DNA from 3 places in the Streptomyces sp. NPDC058092 genome. Region 2 is predicted to be linked to each of the others. Evidence: riboswitches for the same ligand, from Rfam matches in the RefSeq annotation. Region 2 holds a riboswitch; each other region holds the start of a gene.
The links. A riboswitch is a leader RNA that binds a small molecule or an ion and turns the genes downstream of it on or off. The one in region 2 is predicted to bind cyclic di-AMP.
Positions count from the first base shown of each region.

Region 1: it holds a riboswitch for cyclic di-AMP, as region 2 does, so the genes downstream of both, ACFVV1_RS26460 (NlpC/P60 family protein) here and ACFVV1_RS06545 (transglycosylase family protein) in region 2, are expected to answer to the same signal.
Region 3: it holds a riboswitch for cyclic di-AMP, as region 2 does, so the genes downstream of both, ACFVV1_RS08865 (M23 family metallopeptidase) here and ACFVV1_RS06545 (transglycosylase family protein) in region 2, are expected to answer to the same signal.

Region 1 covers NZ_JBHVSY010000017.1:164,095-168,395, reverse strand. The annotation lists gene pcrA (DNA helicase PcrA) at 1-2,394, opposite strand, end outside; cyclic di-AMP (ydaO/yuaA leader) riboswitch at 2,674-2,838, shown strand; gene ACFVV1_RS26460 (NlpC/P60 family protein) at 2,837-4,006, shown strand; gene ACFVV1_RS26455 (hypothetical protein) at 4,220-4,301, opposite strand, start outside.
Region 2 covers NZ_JBHVSY010000003.1:97,597-101,897, reverse strand. The annotation lists gene ACFVV1_RS06555 (cytochrome P450) at 1-209, shown strand, start outside; gene ACFVV1_RS06550 (transglycosylase family protein) at 315-1,262, shown strand; cyclic di-AMP (ydaO/yuaA leader) riboswitch at 1,563-1,734, shown strand; gene ACFVV1_RS06545 (transglycosylase family protein) at 1,738-2,484, shown strand; gene eno (phosphopyruvate hydratase) at 2,824-4,110, shown strand; gene ACFVV1_RS06535 (septum formation initiator family protein) at 4,299-4,301, shown strand, end outside.
Region 3 covers NZ_JBHVSY010000004.1:119,848-124,148, reverse strand. The annotation lists gene ACFVV1_RS08880 (GNAT family N-acetyltransferase) at 1-494, opposite strand, end outside; gene ACFVV1_RS08875 (HPr family phosphocarrier protein) at 667-948, shown strand; gene ACFVV1_RS08870 (GntR family transcriptional regulator) at 1,104-1,817, opposite strand; gene ACFVV1_RS08865 (M23 family metallopeptidase) at 2,064-2,879, opposite strand; cyclic di-AMP (ydaO/yuaA leader) riboswitch at 2,892-3,059, opposite strand; gene ACFVV1_RS08860 (M16 family metallopeptidase) at 3,459-4,301, opposite strand, start outside.

The sequences.
Region 1 (4,301 bases), on a different contig from region 2:
CCGCTCGTCCCCGAAGTCGACCGTCGCCTTCGCCTGGTCGCCGAAGCCCTCGACGGCCGTCACCGTTCCGAGCCCGAACTGGTCGTGCGTGACCCGGTCCCCGACGGCCAGCGTGATCGTCGGCTTGTCCGAGGTCCGCCGGGTCGCGAAGCCCGAGGGGCCGGAGCGCGAACGGGACGAGGACAGCGACGAGGTGATCCCCGACGTCGGTCCGGCCGGGGCCGCCATCGGCCCGGTCCGCTTCCACTCCAGGTGCTGGTCCGGGATCTCCTCCAGGAACCGCGACGGCGGGTTGTACGAGGGCTGCCCCCACGCGCTGCGCATCGCCGCCCGGGTCAGGTAGAGCCGCTCGCGGGCCCGGGTGATGCCTACGTACGCGAGCCGCCGCTCCTCCTCCAGCTCCTTGACCTGGCCGAGCGCCCGCATGTGCGGGAAGACGCCGTCCTCCATGCCGGTCAGGAAGACCACCGGGAATTCGAGGCCCTTCGCGGTGTGCAGCGTCATCAGCGTGATGACACCGGAGCCGTCCTCGTCCTCGTCGGGGATCTGGTCGGAGTCGGCGACGAGCGCGACCTTCTCCAGGAATTCGGCGAGCGTGCCCGCGCCTTCCTCTTCCCCCCGCTCCTGCTCGAATTCGAGGGCGACGGCGGCGAGTTCCTGAAGGTTCTCGATGCGGGTCTCGTCCTGCGGGTCGGTGGACGCCTGGAGCTCGGCGAGATAGCCGGTCCGCTCCAGGACGGCTTCCAGGACCACCGCCGGGCCCGCGCCGGACTCGACGATCGTGCGCAGCTCCTCCATCAGCGTGTTGAACCGCTTGACGGCATTGGCCGACCGGGCCGCCATGCCGTACGCCTCGTCGACCCGGCGCAGCGCCTGCGGGAAGGTGATCTTCTCGCGCATCGACAGCGCGTCGATCATCGCCTCGGCGCGGTCGCCGATGCCGCGTTTGGGCACATTGAGGATGCGGCGCAGCGGGACGGTGTCCTCGGGGTTGGCGAGGACCCGGAGGTAGGCCAGGACGTCCCGGACCTCCTTGCGCTCGTAGAAGCGCACGCCGCCGACGACCTTGTAGGGCAGGCCGACGCGGATGAAGATCTCTTCGAAGACCCGGGACTGCGCGTTCGTACGGTAGAAGACCGCGACGTCGCCGGCCTTGGCGTCGCCCGCGTCGGTCAGCCGGTCGATCTCCTCGGCGACGAACTGCGCCTCGTCGTGCTCGGTGTCGGCGACATAGCCCGTGATCCGGGCGCCGGTGCCGGCGTTCGTCCAGAGGTTCTTGGGGCGGCGGCTCTCGTTGCGTTCGATGACCGCGTTGGCGGCGGACAGGATCGTCTGCGTGGAGCGGTAGTTCTGCTCCAGCAGGATCGTGGTCGCGTCCGGGTAGTCCTCCTCGAACTGGAGGATGTTGCGGATGGTCGCGCCGCGGAAGGCGTAGATCGACTGGTCCGCGTCACCGACGACGCACAGCTCGGCGGGGGCGTCGACCTCGCCGGCCGGGCCGACCAGTTCGCGTACGAGGGTGTACTGGGCGTGGTTGGTGTCCTGGTACTCGTCGACGAGGACGTGCCGGAAGCGGCGGCGGTAGTGCTCGGCGACGCCGGGAAACGCCTGGAGCAGGTGGACCGTCGTCATGATGATGTCGTCGAAGTCCAGCGCGTTGGCCTCGCGCAGCCGGGACTGGTACATCGCGTAGGCCTGGGCGAGGGTCTTCTCGAAGCCGTCCGATGCCTGGCCGGCGAAGGTCTCCTCGTCGATCAGCTCGTTCTTCAGGTTGGAGACCTTCGCCGTGAACGACTTCGGCGGGAAGCGCTTCGGGTCGAGGTCGAGATCGCGGCAGACCAGGGCCATCAGCCGCTTGGAGTCGGCGGCGTCGTAGATCGAGAACGACGACGTGAAGCCGAGCTTCTTCGACTCGCGGCGCAGGATGCGTACGCACGCGCTGTGGAAGGTCATGACCCACATGGCGTTGGCGCGCGGTCCGACGAGCTGCTCGACGCGCTCCTTCATCTCGCCCGCGGCCTTGTTGGTGAAAGTGATCGCCAGGATCTGGCCGGGGTGCACCCCGCGCTCGGCGAGGAGGTGGGCGATCCGGTGGGTCAGCACCCGGGTCTTTCCGGAACCCGCCCCGGCGACGATGAGCAGCGGGGAGCCCGCGTGGACCACGGCGGCGCGCTGCTCGGTGTTCAGCCCGTCGAGGAGCGCCGCGGGGTCGATGACGGGGCGGTGCGCGCCGTCGCGGTAGTACGCCTCCCTGGGCGGCGGGGGCCCGTCGAATACGCCCGCGAAGAGGTCCTCCGGCACCGCTTCGGGTGCGGAGTCCTCGGGGGGCGGCGGGGGCTCTTCCTCCGAGTGCTGGAGGCCGGCCAGGAAGCTGTCGTCAAAGAGGCTGCTCATCGCTTGTCGAGTCTAGGCCGCCGCAACGACACACGACGGCCGCATGCCGAACCGCACCCGGGCCGCGTGCCCGCCCCACCCCGCGACCGGGCACGCAAAGAGAGCGGACACCCACTCCCGGTGAGGAATTCCGGGCCTCCGTCCGCCCCTGCCGCCCCACTTCGCCGAGGTCACGAAAATGTATCGGGCATATCGAACATCAACCTTCACAGCAGCACCGTGGGTTGGCTAGCGTGCTCGTCCGGGCGGCCCGTACCCCCTGAGGCGAACCACGCCGAGCGGGCGCCCACGCCGAATCCGGGCTGCCCTCGTGGGAGTTCGGAACCGGGGACCCACACGCAGTACCGGGGTGAATCGGTCCTTTTCCCCATGCGGACCGTAGGGCAGCCTTCCGTTCCGCCCGAACCCGACAGCTAACCCGGTAGGCGGTCCACGGAAGGAGATGCCGACCTTGGCGTCGCATCGCAAACCGCGCACCCGGATGCGCACCACCGCACCGGCCGTCGGGCTCACGACGGCCGCACTGGCGTCCGTGACCCTGCTCTCCACGCAGAGCGCGACGGCCGCCCCCGCCCCGAAACCCGGCATCGAGGACGTCCAGAAGAAGGTCGACGACCTCTACCGGCAGGCGGGCACCGCGACCCAGCAGTACAACCAGGCGAAGGAAGCCGCCGCCACCCAGCGCACCAAGGTCGACGCCCTGCTGGATGATGTCGCCAAGCGCGCCGACCAGCTCAACGACGCCCGCAGGACGCTCGGCACGTACGCGGCCGCGCAGTACCGCAGCGGCACCATCGCGCCGAGCGCCACCTTCTTCCTGGCCGACGACCCGCAGTCGTACTTCGACCAGAGCCAGCTGATGGACCGGATGACCAGCCGGCAGCAGAAGGCGATCACGGACTTCCGTACGCAGCAGACCAAGGCGGCGAAGAAGCGTGCCGAAGCGGTGCAGAGCCTGGAGACGCTGACCACGACGCAGACCACGCTGCGCACCAGCAAGCAGGACGTCCAGAAGAAGCTGGGCGAGGCGCGCGCGTTGCTGTCGAAGCTGACCGCCGAGGAAAAGGCGCGGCTCGCGGAGCTGGAGCGGAAGAAGGAGGCGGAGGCCCGGCGCAAGGCGGAGGAACTGGCCAAGCAGCAGGCCGCCGCCAAGGCGGAGGCGGACCGCAAGGCCGCGGAGGCCGCGAAGGAAGCGGATTCCGGCAGCGGTACGGGCACGGGCAGCGGTACGGGCGCCGGCACCGGCTCGGACAGCAGCGCCACCGCCAAGGCGGAGCAGGTCCTCGCCTTCGCCCGGGCCCAGATCGGCAAGCCGTACGTCTGGGGCGCGACGGGCCCGTCCTCGTACGACTGCTCCGGGCTCACCCAGGCGGCGTGGAAGGCCGCGGGCGTCGACATCCCGCGCACCACCTGGGACCAGGTGAAAACAGGCACCCGGGTCGCGACGGCGGACCTGCGCCCGGGCGACCTCGTCTTCTTCTACGACGACATCAGCCACGTCGGCATCTACAAGGGCGACGGGATGATGATCCACGCGCCGAAGCCGGGGGCGAATGTGCGCGAGGAGTCGATCTACTACATGCCGATCTACGGCAGCGTGCGGCCGGCCTAGCGGTTCGCGTGACCATCGGCCGGGGCGTGAGCCGACATCGGCCGGGGCGTGAGCCGGCCCGCGCCCCGGCCCGCCCGCGCCCCGGCCGATTCAGGACCCGGGTCCGGCTCAGGCCCCAGGCCTCAGGCGCCTGGCGCCTGGCGCCAGGCGCCAGGACAGCGACCTCAGACCCCAGGCCCCAGGCCCCAGGGCAGCGACCTCAGGCCCCAGTTCTCAGGTCCAGAGCGTGGCGATGAAGATGTTGGCGAGCGTCAGCCCGCCCACGGCCGAGAAGGCGCCCTTGTCGACCTTCTCC
Region 2 (4,301 bases):
ACTACTGCCTGGGAGCACCGCTCGCCCGGCTGGAGGGGCAGACCGCGCTCGCCACGCTTCTGAGGCGCCTTCCTGACCTGCGGCTTGCGGTGGAACCTGCCGATTTGCGGTGGCGTGGCGGGCTCATCATGCGTGGGCTGCGCACGCTGCCCGTGGAGTTCGCACCGGGGTCCGCCTCCACGCAAGGTGACACTCTGTCAAGTCTGTGACTTTCACGTGATCTGCGCTGCATCGACTTGTGACGCGCGTTCGAGTCCCGCTAGGTTCACCGTTCGACTCACCAGTCACTCGTCAGTCACACGGAAGGCATCCCCATGGGCTCCGCGAACGGCAGACACCGTCGCCCTCGTCAGGCACCCGCCATCGTCGTCGCCGCGGGCGTGACCGGATCGGCCATCGCCATCCCGCTGCTCGGCGCGGCCGGCGCGCACGCGGCCGAAGCCACGACCTGGGACCGGGTGGCCGAGTGCGAGAGCGGCGGCATGTGGAGCGCCGACCTCGGCAACGGCTTCTACGGCGGCCTGCAGTTCTCGCAGGAGACCTGGAAGGCGTACGGCGGCGAGTCGTACGCCGAGCGCGCCGACCTCGCCAGCCGCGCGCAGCAGATAGCCGTGGCCGAGAAGGTCCTGGAGGACCGGGGCCCGCGGGCCTGGCCCAGCTGTGCGGTCATCTCCGGCCTTGCGGAGGACGGGGTGCTGCCGGGCGTCGATCCGGGGGTCGCACCCTCCCCCGAGCCGACGCGGAGCACGGAGCCGGCTGACGGCACGTCGGCGGCCGCGTCCGATGACGCCACACCGCCGGACAGCGCCTCGGACGGCGTAGACGGTTCGAAGGGCAAGAAGGACAAGAAGGACAAGGCCGGAACCTCCGCGCAGCCTTCGGCCACCGAGTCGGCCGCCGCGTCCTCCGACGCGCCCGAAGTGTCCGATGCGCGGGATTCATCCGATTCCTCCGGCCGTACGGGTGGCAAGCACCGCGGCGCACCGGCCCCCGAGGGGAGTCGGGGCGCGGACAGCGGCCTCGACCGCGAGTCGGGCCGCCACGCCTCCCGCGGCGACGGTGACGCACGCGATGCGGGCGCGTCGGCCGCCGACGGCACGTACACCGTCCGCCCCGGCGACAACCTCTGGGCGATTGCTGACGCACAGAAGGTTCCTGGTGGCTGGCCCGCGCTCTACGAGGCCAACAAGAGCGCCGTCGGTTCCGACCCGGACCTCATCCTCCCTGGCCGGAGTCTCGATCTCGGCGTGAAGGCCGAGTGAGGGCGGTCTGAAAATCGGCTAAAAGAGCCCCAAAAACCGGGGTAGTTCAGAGGCCTATGTCCGCTTATGCGTAAGTGAGACATGGGTCTCTTTGCGTCAACTGGCGTGTCGCGCCCACGGAGTCCTGCCGTATCGCCTCCCACCTGCGAAAACGACGGTTCCTCACATGCAAGTAAGGGCTGATTGTCCGATGTGTCCTCCTTTGAAAGTGGGGGTTGCGTATGTTTACGGTCGGAACCGCTCGCACCGCGGGCCCCGTCGACCGTCACGCCGAATCCTGCCGTCGGTCGAAGGGAACAGACGCGTAAAGCGCCGTAGGCAGGAGCGGGGGACCCAGGTAAGCGCCGGGCCCGATCGTCGAAAGACGCATCAGGACCGGCTTGGGGTGAAGTCGCGTGCTAGGACGTGCGACCGGGCAACTCACTTGGCCCGAACCCGACAGCTCACCTCGTAGGCGTCGGTGAGGAGAAGTTCCATGCTGTTTTCCAGCAAGGGCAAGCACCGCCGCCCGTCCAAGGCCGTCCGTGTCGCCACGCTCGCCGGTGTCGCCGGTGCCGCCGTCGCCGTTCCGCTGATGGGTGCGACCGGCGCCTCCGCCGCCTCCGTCGCCACCTGGGACGCCGTCGCCCGGTGCGAGTCGGGTGGCAACTGGTCCATCAACACCGGTAACGGCTACTACGGCGGTCTGCAGTTCTCGCAGTCCAGCTGGGCCGCCGCCGGCGGTACGCAGTACGCCCCCCGTGCCGACCTGGCCACCAAGGCCCAGCAGATCGCCACCGCCGAGAAGCTCCTCGCCATGCAGGGTCCGGGCGCCTGGGGCTGCGCCGGTGCCGGCAACCTGAGCAACGACGGTGTCGACCCGGGCGTCGACACCGGCTCCTCCTCGAACTCCGGCGCCACCAAGCAGCAGAGCGCCCCGGCCGCGCCGACGCAGCAGGCGCAGCCGAAGAAGGCCGAGCGCACCGAGGTCCCCGCCGCCACCCGCTCGGACCGCTCCGCCGCCCCGCAGGCCGAGTCCAAGAAGACCGTCACCACCCCGACCGGCCAGAAGGTCAAGAAGGGTGACGGCGAGTACGAGGTCGTCTCCGGCGATTCCCTGAGCAGGATCGCCGCCGACCACCAGGTCAAGGGTGGCTGGCAGCGGTTGTTCGAGCTGAACAAGGACATCGTCAAGGACGCGGACCTGATCTACCCGGGTCAGCAGCTGCACCTGACCAAGTAGTCCAGGCCCTCTCCTCCCCGAGCACCCCGGCCCGGCGCGCATTCCCCCGTACGCGCCGGGCCGGGGTTTCCTGTGTCGCGCGCCACCTCTGCGTGACGCGCTACCTCTGCGTGAAGTTCCACCTCTGCGCGGCGCTTCACCTCTGTGTGATCGTTCAACTGTTGTGGTTACTGACCAGTAAAATTCTGACGGTTTGTCCGGTGGTGCGCACCCTTGGGCCCTTTTTCGTCCCAGGGGTCGGGCGGTCGTCCGACTGAGCGGGCCGGGCCGGTTAGGCTCTTGTCGCAAGGCCAAAGTGACCCTGCACAACCAGTGTCATATCCCAGAAGGAGATGCCTCGTGCCGTCCATCGACGTCGTCGTAGCCCGGGAAATCCTCGACTCCCGGGGGAACCCCACGGTCGAGGTCGAGGTTGGCCTCGACGACGGCAGCACGGGCCGTGCTGCCGTGCCGTCCGGCGCCTCCACCGGTGCGTTCGAGGCCATTGAGCTTCGCGACGGTGACCCCAACCGCTACCACGGCAAGGGCGTGGAGAAGGCCGTCCTCGCCGTGATCGAGCAGATCGGCCCGGAGCTCGTCGGTTACGACGCGACCGAGCAGCGGCTGATCGACCAGGCGATGTTCGACCTGGACGCCACCGAGAACAAGGGCTCGCTCGGCGCCAACGCCATCCTCGGCGTCTCGCTGGCCGTCGCCCACGCCGCCTCCGAGGCCTCGGACCTGCCGCTCTTCCGCTACCTCGGCGGCCCGAACGCGCACCTGCTGCCCGTTCCGATGATGAACATCCTCAACGGTGGGTCGCACGCCGACTCCAACGTGGACATCCAGGAGTTCATGATCGCCCCGATCGGCGCGGAGTCCTTCTCCGAGGCCCTGCGCTGGGGTGCCGAGGTCTACCACACGCTGAAGAAGGTCCTGAAGACCAAGGGACTTTCGACCGGTCTCGGTGACGAGGGCGGCTTCGCGCCGAACCTGGAGTCGAACCGCGCCGCCCTCGACCTCATCGTCGAGGCCATCAAGGAAGCCGGCTACGTCCCGGGCAAGGACATCGCGCTCGCGCTCGACGTCGCCGCGTCCGAGTTCTACAAGGACGGCACGTACGAGTTCGAGGGCAAGTCCCGCTCGGCCGCCGAGATGACGGAGTACTACGAGGAGCTCGTCGCCGCGTACCCGCTGGTCTCCATCGAGGACCCGCTGTACGAGGACGACTGGGCCGGCTGGAAGGTCATCACCGACAGGCTCGGCGCCAAGGTGCAGATCGTCGGCGACGACCTCTTCGTCACCAACCCGGAGCGCCTGGCCCGCGGCATCGAGGAGGGCTCCGCCAACGCCCTGCTCGTCAAGGTCAACCAGATCGGTTCGCTGACCGAGACCCTGGACGCCGTCGAGCTCGCCCAGCGCAACGGCTTCAAGTGCATGATGTCCCACCGCTCGGGCGAGACCGAGGACGTCACCATCGCGGACCTCGCCGTCGCGGTGAACTGCGGCCAGATCAAGACCGGCGCCCCGGCCCGCTCGGACCGCGTCGCCAAGTACAACCAGCTGCTGCGCATCGAGGAGATCCTCGACGACGCCGCGGTGTACGCGGGCCGCTCCGCGTTCCCCCGGTTTCGCTCTGCGAACTAATAGGCACAGCGCTCTGCGAACCAATGAGCACAGCGCTCTGCGAACCGATAAGCACAGCAAGGGCTGAGCACCGGCCCAAGGGCTGAGCACCGGCCCGTCGCGGGCCGAAGCACCCGGCTTCCGTCCGTCCCCGCACTCGGTCCCGTACCGTGTGCGGGGACGGACGTGCGTAATGGGGAGGCGGAGACATG
Region 3 (4,301 bases), on a different contig from region 2:
AACACCTTGATCATCTTGGTGTTGGCGGGCAGCACCTCGGCCGCGAAGCGGCGGATGCCGCGCTCGCGGGCGACGGCGGCGATGTGTTCGAGGAGCGCGGAGGCCACACCCCGGCCCTGGTGTGCGTCCTGGACGAGGAACGCCACCTCGGCCTCGTCGGCGGGTGCGGAGGCGGGTCTGCCCCGCTCATCGATCCGGTCGTAGCGGACGGTCGCGATGAACTCGCCGCCGACCGTGACCGCGAGCCCCACCCGGTCGACGTAGTCGTGATGGGTGAAGCGGTGCACGTCCCTGTCGGACAGACGGGGGTACGGAGCGAAGAAGCGGTAGTACTTCGACTCGTCGGAGACCTGCTCGTAGAAGCTGACCAGTCGTTCGGCATCGTCCGTGGTGATGGGCCGGATCCGCGCGGTTCCGCCGTCGCGGAGGACCACGTCCGCTTCCCAGTGGTCGGGGTACACGTGATGCGGACTCTGCTGCGACGAGGGCTGCATGCGCAAAGACTACGGCTCCGTCAGCGGTCGCGTAGGTCCTGGGGCCGGGGCAGTCTGAGGGGGCCGAGCCGCGGTACAGCACGGGCTGCGGGCCTGCCGCGGGTCGGCCGGAACACCGCGCACCACATGAGAGACTGGTCTAGACAACCATTGATTCCTGAAGGGCAGAACCATGGCTGAGCGCCGCGTCAACGTCGGATGGGCCGAGGGCCTGCACGCCCGCCCCGCTTCCATCTTCGTCCGTGCCGCCACGGCCTCCGGCGTCCCCGTGACGATCGCCAAGGCCGATGGCAATCCGGTGAACGCCGCCTCGATGCTCGCGGTGCTCGGTCTCGGCGCGCACGGCGGCGAGGAGATCGTGCTCGCATCCGAGGCCGACGATTCGGAAGCCGCCCTGGACCGCCTGGCGAAGCTGGTTGCCGAGGGGCTCGATGAGCTGCCGGAGACCGTCTGACCCATTTCCTGCGAAAGAGCCGCGGCACCCTTGACCGGGTCCGCGGCTCTTTCGTTTTCCCGGGCGAAACTTAGTGAAAAATGAAGAGCGAAGATAATTCGGGCAGCCCGAAGAAAGCTCCACGGAATGACAACTCTTTGTATACGGCGTAATTGTTAATGCCGGATGCCCGTGGTGTTTACGGAATGTTGCGAGGCCCTCACCCGGCCGGTGCGTGAGGCCGCGGGCGCACGGTCCGGCCGGTCGATGCGGCGCAGCCGGTGCGCGGCCGCGGCCCGTTCGGCGTGCTGGGCGGTCAGCGCCCTGGCCCATGCCGCGTCACCGCGCGCCACCGCGTCCACGACGGCTCCGCGCTCGGCCCAGGAATCCGCCGGGCGGGCCGGCTGCTCGACCGCGTACATCCAGGCGATCTTGTGCCGGAGCTGGGTGAGCAGCGCGATCAGGCCGGGGCTGCCGGAGGCCTGCGCCAACGTCTCGTGGAACCAGCCGCCCAGCGGGCGCAGATCCTCCCCCTCGCCCCGCCTGGCCCGCTCCTGGCCGAGCCTGACCAGACCGCGCAGCACCTTGAGATGCGCCTCGGTGCGGCGCTGCGCGGCGCGCGCGGCGGCCAGCGGCTCCAGCAGCATCCGGACCTCCAGGAGGTCGGCGGCCTCCTCCTGGGTGGGCTCGGCGACGCAGGCGCCCGCGTGCCGCCGGGTGACCACGAAGCCCTCGGACTCCAGGGTGCGCAGAGCTTCCCGTACCGGGACACGGGAGACCCCGTAACGACGCGCCAGCAACTCCTCGGTGAGCCGGCTGCCGCGTTCGAAGACACCGGAGACGATGTCGTCACGGATTGCCGTGCATACCGAATGCGCGGGAATGCGCATGTCCGAACCTCCGTCTTGATCCCCGCGAAACGCGGCCGACCGACGCCTGTTGTGCGACTCTATTGCAATGCGGCCGCATTTCCGATGCCGGGTGGAAATTCATGAATATCTTTTGGCCACGGGGCGACTCGGCGGGCAGGTCCTGCAGGCGGTACCACGGGCAAGCGCGGAGGCCGGGCACGGCGAAGGCCCCGGTGTGCGCCGGGGCCTTCGAAGAGGTGCTGCGGGTGGGACGGGCGGCGTCGGTCAGACGTTGACGCCGTGGGCGCGCAGGTATGCGACGGGGTCCATGTCGGAGCCGTACGACGGCGTCGTCCGGGCCTCGAAGTGGAGGTGCGGGCCCGTGGAGTTGCCGGTCGAGCCGGAGAGGCCGATCTGCTGGCCCGCGCCGACGCTCTGGCCGACGGAGACACCGATCGAGGAGAGGTGGCCGTACTGCGTGTACGTGCCGTCCGTCATCCGGAGCACGATGTTGTTGCCGTACGCGCCGCCCCAGCCGGCCTCGACGACCGTACCGGCACCGGCGGCGACGACGGAGCTGCCGGACGCGGCGTGGAAGTCGATGCCCGAGTGGCTGCCGGACGACCAGAGCGAGCCGCTGGACTTGTAGCCGGTGGTGACGTACGAACCGGCGACCGGGAGCTGGAAGGCGCCCAGGCGGGTGCGCTCGGCGGACCGGGCGGCACGCGCCTTCTCCGCGCGCGCCTCGGCCGCGCGCTTCGCGTCGGCCTCGGCATCCGCCTTCTTCTTGGCTTCGGCCTGCTTCTCGGCCTCGGCCTTCCGCTGGGCCTCCGCCTTCGCCTTCGCCGCGGCATCGGCCTGGTGCTGCTGTGCGGCGGCCTGGGCCTCTATCTGGTCGGCGAGGGCACTGTCGATGGCGATGACCTGGTTCAGGCCGGTCTCGCTGACGGAGGTGACCCCGGTGTCCGCGGCGAGGGCCGGCGAGGCCGCGCCGCCGACGACGCCGGTGGTGGCCAGGGCCGCGACGCCGGCGATCTTCGCGCTCCTGCGCGTCAGTCGGCTCGGGGCACGATGCTTCCCGGTGGCACGGGTGAACGCCATGAAGTGGCTGATCCTTTCCTTCCTTCTCGCCTACCGGGTTAGCTGACGGGTTCGGAGCAGGAAGGTCTCCTACGGACGCCCCGGCCTCGGTGAGGCTCAGGCATCCGATTCACCCCAGGGACTTCGTGGGTCCCCGGCTCCCCAGGCTCGCGCCTGACGGGGACTCGGCGATGACTGTCCGGTACGTCGCGGATGCGGCATACGAGTGACGGACAGCCCGGCCGACGCTAAGCGGGGTCACTTTCATTCACCAAACGGACAGGCCGTTTTGTAGCGCATCCCACAGGGCAGACAGGCAACCTCTCCACTAGAACGGACAAAAAGGAAGACCCCGGCGAGATCTCGCTCACAGGGGTCTTCCTCTTGTCCCGTATGTGGATATATGGCGGGTCGGCGGACCGGTTGGTGCTGCCGTGCTCGGCCCGCGCGTCCGGTGCCGGCCGGGCCTCAGCGGGTGCTGGGCCGGTGCCGGCCGGATGTGACAGGCGACCGGTGGGCTGTCACAGGTGAACCGTCATCGTGGGCAACGGGCCGGCCGGCCTGTTCGGCCGCCTCCCGCGTCCGCGACAGGTACGCCCGTCAGCCGGCGACCACCGACACCTCTCCGATGTCCAGAGCCCGGACCGGCGCCTCGATCTGCGCCGCGTCACCGACGAGGACCGTGACCAACCGGTCGCCCGGGAAGGCGTTGACCACCGCCGCGGTCGCCTCGACCGTGCCGGTCTCCGCGAGCCGGGCGTACAGGTGTGCCTGGTAGTCGTCCGGGAGGTGCTGCTCGACCTGGTCGGCGAGGGTGCCGGCGACGGAGGCCGCCATCTCGAACTTCAGCGGTGCGACACCGACGAGGTTCTGCACGGCCGTCTCGCGCTCCTCATCGGTCAGCCCCTCGGCGGCCAGGGTTCGCAGGACCGTCCACAGGTCCTTCAGTGCCGGTCCGGTGGACTCCGTGTCGACGGATCCGCTGATGGCGAGCATCGCGGCACCGGTCGCCCCCGAGGCGGAATCCGGGGCAGACGACCGCAGCACCTGGGCGAAGGCCCGCACCCCGTACGTGTAGCCCTTCTCCTCACGCAGCACTCGGTCCAGCCGGGACGTGAGCGTGCCGCCCAGGCAGTACGTGCCGAGCACCTGCGCCGGCCATACGCTGTCGTGCCGGTCGGGGCCGATCCGGCCGATCAGCAGCTGCGTCTGCACCGCGCCCGGACGGTCGACGATCACCACCCGGCCGCTGTCGTCGGCGGTGATCGGCGGGGCGGGACGGGGCTCGGCGGTGTCGCCCGACCAGTCGCCGAGGGTATCGGCGAGCAGGGCGTCCAGGTCGATGCCGGTGAGGTCACCGACGACCACGACGGTTGCCGTGGACGGCCTGACATGGGCGTCGAAGAAGGCACGCACGGCCGACGAGTCGATCCGCTCCACCGT